DNA from 2 places in the Pseudomonas sp. PGPPP1 genome. Region 2 is predicted to be linked to the other one. Evidence: predicted binding sites of a transcription regulator. Region 2 holds the regulator's gene; the other holds the start of a gene.

Region 1 (7,125 bases), on a different contig from region 2:
GCACGCCGACTACCACCAGGCCATCCTTTTCGTACTTCTCCGCCCAGGCCTTTACGTACGGCAAGGTGCGCCGGCAGTTGACGCAGTCGTAGGTCCAGAAATCCACCAGTACTACTTTGCCTCTGAGTACCTCGCCGGTCAGTGGCGGAGAGTTGAGCCATTCAACCGCCCCCGCCAACGACGGCATGGGGCCCAGCGTATTGCCGGTTGTGGCATCAGCCTTGGTTTCAGGGCTGACCATCAGGCTGCAGGCCAATGCGACCATCAGCAGCAGGCCGGCGATCAGGAGTGCGATAGGACGCATGGTGTTTACCTTATCGATAGGGAGGCGCTTATTGGAAACACTGGAGGTATCGCACCTATGTCAAAAACCGCCCACCGATACACAGCAATACAAAAAGCCCAAAGAACGATCTGGATCAATAAACCGCCCGCGTGCCTCGTCTACCCTCGCGCCTTTTTTGCGGTCCGTGCCCATGCCTCCCATCCTTGCCCCCGAACTGCTCGCCCCCGCCGGCACCCTGAAAAACATGCGCTACGCCTTTGCCTATGGCGCCGATGCGGTCTACGCCGGCCAACCGCGCTATAGCCTGCGGGTGCGCAACAATGAGTTCGACCACGCCAACCTGGCCCTCGGCATCGACGAAGCCCATGCCCAGGGCAAGCGCTTCTACGTAGTGGTCAACATCGCGCCCCACAACGCCAAGTTGAAGACCTTCCTCAAGGACTTGGCCCCCGTGATCGCCATGGGCCCGGATGCACTGATCATGTCCGACCCTGGGTTGATCATGCTGGTACGCCGACACTTCCCGCAGATGCCGATTCACTTGTCGGTGCAGGCCAACACGGTGAACTGGGCCAGCGTGGAGTTTTGGCAGCAACAAGGCATCTGCCGGGTGATCCTGTCGCGGGAACTGTCGCTGGAAGAGATCGGCGAGATCCGCCAGCAAGTACCGGCCATGGAGCTGGAGGTGTTTGTGCACGGCGCCTTGTGCATGGCCTATTCCGGGCGCTGCCTGCTCTCGGGCTACATGAACAAGCGCGACGCCAACCAAGGCAGCTGCACCAATGCGTGCCGCTGGAAATATCAGGCCACGCCTGCAGTGGAAAACGCCACTGGCGATATCGTCCAGGAATACACGCCAACCCTGGGGATTGGCGCGCCGACCGACCAGGTGTTCCTGCTGCAGGAAGCCAACCGTCCCGATGAGCAAATGCCTGCCTTCGAAGACGAGCACGGCACCTACATCATGAACGCCAAGGACCTGCGCGCGGTGCAGCACGTGGAGCGCCTGAGCCAGATGGGCGTGCATTCGCTGAAGATCGAAGGTCGTACCAAATCCCACTTCTACTGCGCACGCACTACGCAGGTGTATCGCCAGGCGATTGATGATGCGGTGGCCGGTCGCGCGTTTGACCGCAACCTGATGACCCATCTCGAATCCCTGGCGCAACGCGGCTACACCGAAGGTTTCCTGCGCCGCCACGTGCACGACGAATACCAGAACTACCAGAACGGCAGCTCAGTGTCGGAGCGCCAGCAGTTTGTCGGTGAGTTGACCGGCGAGCGTCGCGGTGAACTGGCCGAGGTCAAGGTGAAGAACCGCTTTACGGTGGGCAATCATCTGGAATTGATGACCCCCGCCGGTAATTTCCACTTTGACCTGGCCAGTTTGTACAGCGCCAAGGGCGAAGCCATCGAGGTGGCGCCGGGGGATGGGCACACGGTGTATGTGCCGCTCCCGACCGAGATGGATTTAAACTTCGGTTTGTTGATGCGTGACGTCTGAAGCTGTCGAACCGGAGCAAGCGTCCTCGCCACGCAGGTTAGATCCTGAACTGGCCAACCAACTGCCCCAGCCGCTGGCCCAGCTCCGCCAGGCTGCGTGAGGTCTGGGCGCCCAGTTGGGTTTCGTCGGCCACACTGTCCACCGCCACGGCGATCTGATGCACGCTGCGGTTGATCTCTTCGGCCACGGCGGTCTGCTCTTCGGCAGCGCTGGCGATCTGCGCGTTCATCGAGTTGATGGTGCCGATCAACTGGGCCATGGTGTCCAGCGATGCCCCGGCTTCGTTGGCCTGGGCCGAGGTGCCGTCACCGGCATCGCTGGAGCGGCGCATGGCGTCCACGGCGGCCTCGGTGCCTTTTTGCAGGCGGTCGATCATGCCCTGGATTTCCTGGGTGCTGGTCTGGGTGCGGCTGGCCAGCGCACGGACTTCATCGGCCACCACCGCAAAACCACGCCCAGCCTCCCCTGCCCGCGCGGCCTCGATCGCCGCATTGAGGGCCAGCAAGTTGGTCTGCTCGGCGATGGAGCGGATCACGCCGAGCACGCTGACAATCGAGGACACGTCTTGCTGAAGGCTGTCGAGGGACACGCCGCTGCTGCGGATATCGTTCACCAATGCGTGGATCTGCACGATGCTGCCGTCCACCACGCGCTTGGCGGCCTGGCCTTCGGCGTCGGTCTGTTGCGCCGCGACGGCGGCGCCTTGGGCACTGCGCGCCACTTCGTGGGCGGCGGACGACATCTGGTTGATCGCGGTGGCGACCTGGTCGGTCTCGTGGCGCTGGCGTTCCATGGCCTGCTCGGAGCGCTGGGCCTGCTCCGACACTTGGCTCACCAGGCCGGTGAGTTGCGAGGTCATTTCGGTGATCTGGCGCACCAGGCCGTGAATCTTGTCGACAAAACGGTTGAATGCGCCGGCAAGATCGCCCAGTTCATCCTGGCTGGTGATCGCCAGACGGCGGGTCAGGTCGCCTTCACCGGCGGCGATGTCGTCGAGGTTGGCTTTCATCAGGTTCAGCGGACGCAAGATGGTATTCGCCACCAGCAGGCCCACCGCGGCGATCACCAGCAACACCACCACGGCCACCCCGAGGATGCTCAGCAAGACGCCTTCCATGCGTGTTTTGACTTTGGCTTCAACCACCGCTACCTGGGCTTCGATGCCGTCCAGGTTCACCGACGTACCAATGACCATGTCCCATTTGGGCAGGTATTCGGTGTAGCCGAGCTTGGGCACCAGTTCGGTCTGCCCCGGCTGGGTGGAGCTGTATTGCAGGTAGTGGGTGCCGTCCTTGCCGACCTTGACCAAGTCGCGGTTGACGTACACACCGTTGGGGTCGCGGTTGTCCTTGAAGCTCTTGCCTACGCCGTCTGGGCTGTTGCCCTTGAACAGGCGGATGGTCTCGGAGTCGTAGCCAAAGAAGTAGCCGTCCTTGCCATAGCTGGTGTTGGACAGCAGCTTGACCACCTGGGCCCGCGCGGCGGTATCTCCGGGGGCTGCCGCGTCGTAGAGCGGCTTGATGGTGCTCATGGCCACTTCCACATAACTTTGCAAGGTGGCCTTGGCGTCGTTGAGCAGGCGCTGGCGGGTTTCCTCCACCTCGTTGCGCGCCTGGCCCTGGAGAATCCACACGGTGGTCAGGCTGATCACCACGGCAAACAGCAACACCGGCACAATGGCCAGGGACAGGACTTTGGCCTTCAGGCTCAGACGCATGGCTTTTCTCTCTTATTAGTGGCGACTTAAGAGGTTAACGGCCGCGCAGAGAGTTTCTGTAGTGAGCGGGCTTGCCCCGCGCGGCGATGTACCAGGCGCCCTAAGGTCTCCTGACAAAATGCCGCGCGGGGCAAGCCCGCTCACTACAAACAACGGTCAGAGGGTCATGGCCGCCAGCCAGCCGAAGGCCAGGAGCGGGATGTTGTAGTGCAGGAAGGTCGGCACCACGGTGTCCCAGATATGATGGTGCTGGCCGTCGATGTTCAGGCCGGAGGTGGGGCCAAGGGTGGAGTCCGACGCAGGCGAACCCGCATCACCCAACGCGCCCGCGGTGCCGACGATGCACACAATGGCCACCGGGCTGAACCCAAGCTGCACACACAGCGGCACGAAAATCGCGGCAAGAATTGGCACGGTGGAAAACGACGAACCAATGCCCATGGTCACCAACAAGCCCACCAGCAGCATCAGCAATGCGCCGACGCCGCGGCTATGGCCGATGAATGCCGCCGAGGCTTCCACCAGCGAACGCACGTCGCCGGTGGCCTTGAGCACTTCGGCAAAGCCCGACGAGGCGATCATGATGAAGCCGATCATGGCCATCATCTTCATGCCTTCGGTGAACAGGTCGTCGGTGTCGCTCCAACGCACGATGCCCGACACCGAGAAGATCAGGAACCCGGCCAAGGCACCGATGATCATCGAGTCCAACCACAGCTGGATGATGAACGCCGAGGCAATAGCCAGGCCGGCCACCAGCAGGGTCAGCGGGTTGTACTGCACCGCCACTTGCTCGACCCGCTCGATTTTCTCCAAGTCATACACGCGCTTCTTGCGGTAGCTGACGAACACCGCCACCAGCAGGCCCACGACCATGCCGAGGGCCGGCAAGCTCATGGCGTGAGTGACGTTGACCTGGCTGATATCCACGCCGCTCTTGGCCACGTTGGCCAGCAGGATCTGGTTGAGGAAGATATTGCCGAAGCCCACCGGCAAGAACATATACGGCGTGATCAGGCCAAAAGTCATTACACAGGCGATGAGGCGGCGGTCCAGTTGCAGCTTGGTCAACACGTACAGCAGGGGCGGCACCAGCAGCGGAATAAATGCGATATGAATCGGCAGGATGTTCTGCGAGGCAATCGCCACCACCCACAGCAGGCCGATCAGCAGCCATTTGACGTGGCTGCCACCGGTCGCTTCCTGGCGGTCCACCAGCATCAGCGCTTTGTCGGCCAAGGCATGGGCCAGGCCTGACTTGGCAATTGCCACCGCGAAAGCTCCCAACAAGGCGTAGGACAAGGCCACGGTTGCACCGCCGCCCAACCCGCCATTAAAGGCTTTGAGCGTGGCGTCGATGCCCAGGCCACCGGTGAGGCCACCCACCAGGGCGCCGACAATGATGGCAATGACCACATGCACGCGGGACAAGCTGAGCACCAGCATGGTGCCGACCGCGGCAATGACTGCGTTAATCATGGTTACCTCAAGCAGAAACATAAAAAACAGGCATGCCCGCGCCCAGGCGGCCACAGATGGCTGCCAGCGTGCAGGCTTGAAGGAGGTCTTATTAGAGGGCGCGCACTTTGCAGCAGGCGGGGCCGCATGTCAAAAAACGGCGCCGCTTTTAGCTTTCAATTGAACGTTTAAATAATAAAGATCCAAAAAAATCGGCCGATAACCTGATTCTCTGTGTTTTCAGGTTAAGGATGCTCCTCGATGTCCCTCAGACAGCTGTCCATTCAATGGAAAATCACCCTGCTCGCCGGCCTTTGCCTGCTGGGAATCGTGACCCTGCTGGTGGGTCTGTCGCTCTATCGCATGGAGCAGAGTTCGGAACAGGTCAAGGCGTCCAGCATGCAGATGCTCGACGAAGCCGCCCAATCGCGCATCGAGGCCCAGGGTGAAGTGCAGGCACTGGGCATTCGTCGCCAGTTCATGGACGCCTATCAGTACGGTCACGGTTTTTCCCGGCAAGTGCTGTTTTTGCGCGAGCAGGCCGAAAAACGCTTCCTCGACGCCTTCGACACCCGCGAAGACCTGACCCGTCAGGTCAAGGCTGCGCTGCAGGCCAACCCTGATTTGCTGGGTTTGTCGCTGGTATTCGAAGCGAATGCCCTGGACGGCAAGGATGAACTGTTCGCCAACCAGGCGGAGCTGGGCAGCAACGACAAGGGCCGCTTCGCGCTCTACTGGTCACAGCCGACCCCGGGCAAACTGGAGTCGATGGCACTGCCGGAAAGCGACATGTCCGACACCAGCGTGGGCCCCAGCGGTGAAAAGGCCAATGCCTGGTTCACTTGCCCGCGTACCACCCTCAAGCCGTGTGTGATCGAACCGTACTTCTACGTGATCAACGGGCAAAACGTGCTGATGACCAGCATCGTGTTCCCGCTGACGGTCAAAGGCAAAGTGATTGCCTCGCTGTCCGTGGACATCAACCTCAACAGCCTGCAGGCGGTCAGCCAACAGGCCAGCCACAAGCTGTATGACGGCCAGACCCAGGTCAGCATCCTCAGCCCTACCGGTTTGCTTGCCGGCTACAGCCCGGACGCAAGCAAGCTCAGCCAACGCCTGGACCAGGTCGACAGCGCCAACGGCGCGCAACTGATCAGCGCCCTGGCCAGCAGCACGCAGATCCGCAGCCTGCGCACCGACCATCAACTCAAGGTACTGGCGCCGTTCGCGCCAATCCCGGATGGCAAGCCATGGGGCGTGTTGCTGGATGTACCGGAGAAAGTGCTGGTGGCACCTGCCGAGGCGCTCAAAACCCAACTGGACGCCGACAATGCCAAGGGCACTCTGCTGGAACTGGGCCTGGGTCTGTTCGCGGCCGTGCTCGGCTTGATTCTGGTGTGGTTGATGGCCCGCAGTGTGACCCGGCCGATCCTCGGCGTGGCGCACATGCTGGAAGACATCGCCAGCGGCGAAGGCGACCTGACCCGCCGCCTGGCCTACGACAAAAAAGATGAACTGGGCCAATTGGCCGGCTGGTTCAACCGCTTCCTCGACAAGTTGCAACCGATTATTGCCGAGGTGAAACGTTCGGTGCAGGACGCCCGTGGTACCGCTGACCAATCCGCCGCGATTGCGACCGAAACCAGTGCCGGCATGGAGCAGCAGTACCGCCAGGTCGACCAGGTGGCCACCGCGTCCCACGAAATGAGCGCCACCGCCCAGGACGTTGCACGCAGCGCCGCCCAGGCTGCACAAGCTGCCCGCGATGCCGACCAGGCCACCCGCGACGGGCTGACTGTGATCGACCGTACCACCACCAATATCGGGCACTTGGCAGCCGATATGAGCACCGCCATGACCCAGGTCGAAGGGCTCGCTGCCAACAGCGAGAAGATCGGCTCGGTACTGGAAGTGATTCGCGGCATCGCCGAGCAAACCAACCTGCTGGCGCTGAACGCCGCCATCGAAGCCGCCCGCGCCGGTGAGGCCGGTCGTGGGTTTGCCGTCGTTGCCGACGAAGTTCGCAATCTGGCACGACGCACCCAGGAATCGGTGGAAGAAACCCGCCTGGTGATCGAGCAATTGCAAAGCGGCACCGAAGAAGTGGTGGGCTCCATGGGTAACAGCTATCGCCAGGCCCAAGGCAGCGTCGAGCAGGTC
Region 2 (7,125 bases):
GCAAGGGCAAGCGGCCTGATCCGCTGAAGGATCTGCCGATTCCGCCGGAACTGCGCCGCGATTCTTGATTTGTCAGCCCGTTTGACGTTTACCGCTCGTCGTAAATCCCCCTCGACCTGTCAACGTTGACAGTAGCCATCCTTATTTCGAAACGGTTTGATGAAGTGCGTGTCCTCAAACTATGAGTCTGGAGAAGGCGATGGCGACGGGTTCAGTGAAGTGGTTCAACGCAGAGAAGGGCTTCGGTTTTATCAAGCCGGATGATGGTTCAGACGATGTGTTTGTGCATTTTTCGGGAATAAGCGCCGAGGGCTTCAAGACTCTGGAAGAAAATCAAAAGGTCAGCTATGTGCTTGCGAACGGTCCCAAGGGGCTGCAAGCCATTGAGGTAACTCCTTCCCCATAGGTGCAGAGCGTTTAGAAAACACCGACTCGTCTCTTCAAGGCAAAAGTTGGAAGGCTTCTTGCAATACCGCCTGCAAGACGCCAAACCGCGTCAAAACTTTGCTTCAAGGAACACGAGGAATACCGGTGGTAGATCGCTCTCAAATGCTCAGCACGGCCCGTGGCACCCTGACTGACTTGTCGCGGGGCAATCTGGGTGTGCCGTTGTTGTTGCTGGTGATGCTGGCAATGATGATGTTGCCGATGCCGCCGTTCCTGTTGGACGTGTTCTTCACCTTCAACATTGCCCTGTCCGTCGTGGTCCTGCTGGTGTGCGTGTACGCGCTGCGGCCGCTGGACTTTGCGGTATTCCCCACGATCCTGCTGGTGGCGACGCTGCTGCGGCTGGCGTTGAACGTGGCCTCGACCCGCGTGGTGATGCTCCACGGCCAGGACGGCCACGCCGCTGCCGGTAAGGTGATCCAGGCTTTCGGTGAGGTGGTGATCGGCGGTAACTACGTGGTCGGTATCGTGGTGTTTGCGATCTTGATGATCATCAACTTCGTCGTGGTGACCAAGGGCGCCGGGCGAATCTCCGAGGTGAGTGCGCGGTTTACCCTCGACGCCATGCCCGGCAAGCAGATGGCCATTGACGCCGACCTCAACGCCGGCCTGATCGATCAGAACCAAGCCAAATCCCGTCGCCTGGAAGTGGCCCAGGAAGCCGAGTTCTACGGCTCCATGGACGGTGCCAGCAAATTCGTACGCGGCGACGCCATTGCCGGCCTGCTGATTCTGTTCATCAACCTGATTGGCGGCATGGCGGTCGGGATCTTCCAGCACGGCATGACCTTCGGCGATGCGGGCAAGGTCTACGCGTTGCTGACCATCGGTGACGGTTTAGTGGCGCAATTGCCATCACTGTTGTTATCTACAGCAGCGGCCATCATGGTGACCCGTGCGTCGGGCTCCGAAGACATGGGCAAGCAGATCAGCCGGCAGATGTTCGCATCGCCCAAAGCGCTGGCGGTGGCGGCAGGCATCATGGCGATCATGGGGATCGTGCCGGGCATGCCGCATGTGTCGTTCCTCAGCATGGCGGCCATGGCGGCTGGCGGTGCGTACCTGTTCTGGAGAAAGCAGAACCAGGTCAAAGTGATTGCCCAGCAGGAAGTCGCCCGCCAGCAAGAATTGCTGCCATCCCCGGCCCGCGCCCAGGAAACCAAGGAGCTTGGCTGGGACGACGTGACCCCAATCGACATGATCGGCCTGGAAGTGGGCTACCGTCTGATTCCTTTGGTGGACCGCAACCAGGGCGGCCAATTGCTCGCGCGGATCAAAGGCGTGCGCAAGAAATTGTCCCAGGACTTGGGCTTCCTGATGCCCACCGTGCACATCCGCGACAACCTCGACCTGGCCCCAAGCGCCTACCGCCTGACCCTGATGGGAGTGATCCTGGCCGAAGCCGAGATCTACCCGGACCGCGAGCTGGCAATCAACCCCGGCCAGGTGTTCGGCAGTCTCAACGGCATAACCGCCAAAGATCCGGCTTTTGGCCTGGACGCGGTGTGGATCGAAATCAGCCAGCGCAGCCAGGCGCAGTCCCTGGGTTACACCGTGGTCGACGCCAGCACCGTGGTTGCGACTCACCTCAACCAGATCCTGTACAAGCACTCCCACGAGCTGATCGGCCACGAGGAAGTCCAGCAATTGATGGGTTTGCTGGCCAAAGCCTCGCCAAAATTGGCCGAAGAACTGGTGCCGGGTGTGCTGTCGTTGTCGCAACTGCTCAAGGTGTTGCAGGCGCTGTTGGCCGAACAAGTGCCGGTGCGCGACATCCGCAGCATTGCCGAGGCCATCGCCAACAATGCCGCCAAGAGTCAAGATACTGCCGCCCTGGTGGCTTCGGTGCGCGTCGGATTGTCGCGTGCAATCGTGCAAAGCATTGTAGGCACTGAGTCTGAGCTGCCTGTGATCACCTTGGAACCAAGGTTGGAACAAATATTGCTCAATAGTATCCAGAAGGCAGGACAAGGCCAGGAAGAGGGCGTTCTGCTGGAGCCAAGCATGGCTGAAAAACTGCAGCGTTCGTTGATCGACGCCGCGCAGCGCCAGGAAATGCAGGGCCAACCGGTGATTCTGCTGGTGGCGGGCCCGGTCCGAGCGATGTTGTCGCGGTTTGGACGCCTGGCAGTTCCGAATTTGCACGTTTTGGCTTATCAGGAAATTCCTGACAACAAGCAAGTGACTATCGTCGCGACAGTAGGGCCCAACGGCTGAGGTAGTGGGTTATGCAAGTTAAGCGTTTTTTCGCCGCCGATATGCGTCAGGCCATGAAACTGGTACGTGATGAGCTGGGCGCCGACGCCGCGATTATCGGTAACCGTCGTATTGCCGGCGGTGTCGAGCTGACGGCTGCCCTGGATTACACCCCCCAGGCACTGGCGCCCCGCGTGCCGAACATGGAGCTTGAAGACGAGCTGCGCAAGACCGCCTCGCGCATCGTCTCGGCCCAGGCTGAGCTGAGCATGCGTGGCGACAGCGACGCCACCACCAATCGCCAGTTGTTCGCCGGCTTGCCGCTGACGGCTGCCGAGCCGCTGGTTGAGCCGACCTTTGTCGAGCCGCCACGTCCTGCCGCGCCAGCCCCGGCCGCCGCAGTCGATGCGCGCGTGTTCGACTCGATGCGCTTTGAACTCAATGGCCTGCGCGAACTGCTGGAAGTGCAGCTGGGCTCGCTGGCATGGTCGCAGTTGCAAGGCAGCAAGCCGCAACAGGCCAACCTGTGGCGCCGCCTGCAACGCATTGGCCTGTCCGGCCCGTTGTCCCGCGACCTGCTGGCGTTGACCACCGAAATCGAAGAACCTCGCCAGGCCTGGCGCATGTTGCTGGCCCATTTGGCGCGGATGATCGTCACCCCGGAAATCGAACCCCTGGAAGAGGGCGGTGTGATCGCCATGGTCGGCCCTGCCGGCATGGGCAAGACCACCACCCTGGCCAAGCTGGCGGCGCGTTACGTGCTCAAGTACGGCGCGCAGAATATCGCGCTGGTGAGCATGGACAGCTATCGTATCGGTGCCCAGGAGCAGCTCAAGACCTTGGGGCGCATCCTCAATGTGTCGGTGACCCACGTCGATCCGGGCCAGTCCCTGGCCAACGCCCTCGACCCATTGCTGCGCAAACGCGTGGTGCTGATCGATACCGCCGGCCTGCAAGCCAGTGATCCGGCGCTGCGCATGCAGTTGGAAAGCCTGGCCGGACGTGGCATCAAGTCAAAAAATTACCTGGTGCTTGCAACCACTAGCCAGAAACAGGTTCTGACGGCTGCGTACCACAGCTACAAACGTTGCGGGCTGGCCGGTTGCATCCTGACTAAACTGGATGAAACCGCGAGCCTTGGCGAGGTGTTGAGCCTGGCTATCAGCCACGAATTGCCGGTCGCCTACCTGACCGATGGCCCGCGGATTCCGGATGACCTGCATCTGCCGCGTCGTCATCAGTTGGTCAGCCGTGCAGTCAGTGTGCAAATGCAAGAAGAGCCTAGCGAGGAAGCGATGGCCGATATGTTCGCCGACCTTTACCACAACCCGGCAAAGCGGGTGGGTTGAGGGCAGGACGAACACCGTGAAATGTACCTACATCGATGGTCTGCAAGATACACGCGGCCAAGCCATGTAGCCTGCGTCTAAGCAAGACAAGGTAAAGAAATAAAATGGGCAGCATGCATCCCGTACAGGTGATCGCGGTGACCGGCGGCAAAGGTGGCGTCGGGAAAACTAACGTGTCAGTGAATTTGTCCCTGGCCCTGGCAGAGCTTGGCCGTCGCGTCATGCTGCTGGATGCTGACCTGGGGCTGGCGAACGTCGACGTTCTGCTCGGGCTGACACCCAAACACACCCTCGCCGATGTCATCGAAGGGCGCTGCGAGCTGCGCGATGTGCTGCTCCAGGGCCCGGGTGGCATCCGCATCGTACCGGCCGCCTCCGGTACCCAGAGCATGGTGCACCTGAGCCCGGCGCAGCATGCCGGCCTGATCCAGGCGTTCAGCGATATTGGCGACAACCTCGACGTGCTGGTGATCGACACCGCCGCCGGGATCGGCGAGTCCGTGGTCAGCTTTGTGCGCGCGGCGCAGGAAGTCCTGCTGGTGGTCTGCGATGAACCCACCTCGATCACCGACGCCTACGCCCTGATCAAACTGCTTAACCGTGACTACGGCATGAACCGCTTCCGCGTATTGGCCAACATGGCCCAAAGCCCGCAGGAAGGGCGAAACCTGTTCGCGAAGTTGACCAAGGTCACGGATCGCTTCCTCGATGTCGCCTTACAATATGTCGGCGCAGTTCCCTATGACGAGTGTGTGCGCAAGGCCGTGCAAAAGCAGCGTGCGGTCTATGAAGCGTTCCCTCGTTCGAAATGCGCACTGGCGTTCAAGGCCATTGCCCAGAAGGTCGATACCTGGCCATTGCCCGCCAACCCTCGGGGGCATCTGGAGTTTTTCGTCGAGCGATTGGTGCATCAGACGAGCGCAGGACCCGTGCTATGACAGCGACCGGCTACAACGCGTACAAGAAGTCTGCCCGTGACAGCCAGGGCGAGTTGATCGAGCGCTACGCGCCGCTGGTCAAGCGCATCGCCTATCACCTGCTGGCACGCCTGCCCGCCAGCGTCCAGGTCGAAGACCTGATCCAGGCGGGCATGATCGGCCTGCTCGAAGTGTCGACCAAATACGACGCGAGCAAGGGGGCGAGTTTCGAGACGTATGCGGGTATCCGTATCCGGGGTGCGATGCTCGACGAGGTCCGTAAAGGTGACTGGGCACCGCGTTCGGTGCATCGCAATACGCGCATGGTCAGTGATGCAATTCGCGCAATTGAAGCAAAAACCGGTCGCGACGCTAAAGATCATGAAGTTGCGGCCGAACTCCAATTGAGTCTCGACGATTACTACGGGATTTTGAACGATACCTTGGGCAGCCGCCTGTTCAGTTTCGACGACCTCTTGCAGGACGGCGAACACGAAGGGCTGCACGAGGACGGCGCGAGTGCTCATCTTGAGCCGTCGCGCGACCTGGAAGATGAACGCTTCCAGGGGGCGTTGGCGGACGCGATAGCCAATTTGCCGGAGCGTGAGCGACTGGTGTTGGCGCTGTACTACGACGAAGAGCTGAACCTCAAGGAAATCGGTGAGGTCCTGGGGGTCAGCGAATCACGAGTCAGCCAGTTGCACAGCCAGTGCGCAGCCCGCTTGCGGGGGCGTTTGGGAGAGTGGCGAGCGCGCTGACAGGCAGTGTGGGGACACTGCAGACGAGACCGTGAAGCCGCAGGCTTTCGCGGGGGCGCTCCGTGGTACCCCGGCAGTCCTTTTTGTGTAATGCCTGTTGATTGAAATGGCGCGTCCAGGTGCTGGGCGCGTTTAAGACTGCTTGGAGGTCGAATTGGACAAGAACATGAAAATCCTCATCGTTGATGACTTCTCAACGATGCGGCGGATCATAAAAAACCTGTTGCGTGACCTTGGGTTCACAAACACGGTCGAGGCGGATGACGGCATTACGGCGATTCCGATCCTCAACAGCGGGAGCATCGACTTTCTGGTAACGGACTGGAACATGCCGGGCATGACCGGTATCGACTTGCTGCGCCACGTGCGCGCTGACGAAAAACTGCGCAGCCTTCCTGTGCTGATGGTGACCGCCGAAGCCAAGCGTGAGCAGATCATCGAAGCCGCCCAGGCCGGGGTCAACGGTTACGTGGTCAAGCCTTTCACTGCACTGGCCTTGAAAGAGAAGATCGAGAAAATCTTCGAACGCATCCACGGCTAATGCCATCGCGGGGGAGCTATGGAGCATAAAGAAACATCACAGGGAGACTTCGAGTCGACCCTGAAAAAGCATGCTCACCAGTTGGTCGACAGCCTTGAAAAAGGCCAGTTCGGCGACGCGGTGCAGTTAATCCATGAGCTCAACCAGACCCGTGACCGCGGCCTGTACCAGGAAGTGGGCAAGCTCACACGCGAGCTGCACAGTGCGATCGTCAATTTTCAGATTGACCCGCACATGCCCCAGGCCGAGGAAATCTCGCAAATTACGGATGCCACCGAACGCCTGTCCTATGTGGTCAGGCTGACTGAGGCGGCGGCTAATCGCACCATGGACCTGGTGGAAAACGCCACGCCTCTGGTCAACGGCATGGCCACTGAAGCCCAGGCCCTCAGCGTTGACTGGGGCCGCTTCATGCGCCGTGAAGTGGGGGCTGAAGAGTTTCGTGAGTTGGCGCGTCGGGTTGAAGGTTTTCTGTCTCGCAGCGAGCAGGAGAACCGCACGGTTTCCAGCAACCTCAACGACATTCTGCTGGCCCAGGATTACCAGGACCTCACCGGTCAGGTGATCAAGCGCGTGACCCAGCTGGTCACCGAAGTGGAAAGCAATTTGCTCAAATTGGTGCTCATGGCAGGCCAGGTTGACCGTTTTGCCGGCATCGAACATGACCGCGAAGCGATCCTCTCGGAAAAAGATCCGCAAAAACATCTCGCCAAGGGTGAAGGTCCGCAGATTCATGCCGATAAACGTGAAGACGTTGTATCGGGTCAAGATGATGTTGATGACCTGTTATCCAGTTTAGGCTTCTAAGGAGCACCCACATGAGCTTCGGCGCCGATGAAGAAATCCTTCAGGATTTCCTTGTAGAGGCCGGCGAAATTTTAGAGCAGTTGTCCGAGCAACTGGTCGAGCTGGAAAGC

Evidence for each region. Region 2 encodes FliA, which starts transcription of late flagellar genes. Its sites were predicted from a motif close to CTAAAGTTTNNNNNNNNNNNGCCGNTAA; they were not measured.
Region 1: CFE47_RS18300 (methyl-accepting chemotaxis protein) is a predicted target of FliA. The motif match lies at 5,161-5,188, and genes of this name have one in related genera.

Annotation. Positions count from the first base shown of each region.
Region 1 covers NZ_NKIG01000016.1:75,140-82,264, forward strand. Annotated here, with positions in the region: partial or broken gene CFE47_RS18280 (thioredoxin family protein) at 1-229, opposite strand, end outside; gene trhP (prephenate-dependent tRNA uridine(34) hydroxylase TrhP) at 477-1,790, shown strand; gene ctpM (methyl-accepting chemotaxis protein CtpM) at 1,828-3,507, opposite strand; gene CFE47_RS18295 (Na+/H+ antiporter family protein) at 3,664-4,983, opposite strand; gene CFE47_RS18300 (methyl-accepting chemotaxis protein) at 5,227-7,125, shown strand, end outside.
Region 2 covers NZ_NKIG01000033.1:57,041-64,165, reverse strand. Annotated here, with positions in the region: gene flhB (flagellar biosynthesis protein FlhB) at 1-68, shown strand, start outside; gene CFE47_RS26725 (cold-shock protein) at 200-406, shown strand; gene flhA (flagellar biosynthesis protein FlhA) at 550-2,664, shown strand; gene flhF (flagellar biosynthesis GTPase FlhF) at 2,676-3,992, shown strand; gene fleN (flagellar synthesis regulator FleN) at 4,097-4,930, shown strand; gene fliA (RNA polymerase sigma factor FliA) at 4,927-5,667, shown strand; gene CFE47_RS26700 (chemotaxis response regulator CheY) at 5,834-6,208, shown strand; gene CFE47_RS26695 (protein phosphatase CheZ) at 6,227-7,015, shown strand; gene CFE47_RS26690 (chemotaxis protein CheA) at 7,027-7,125, shown strand, end outside.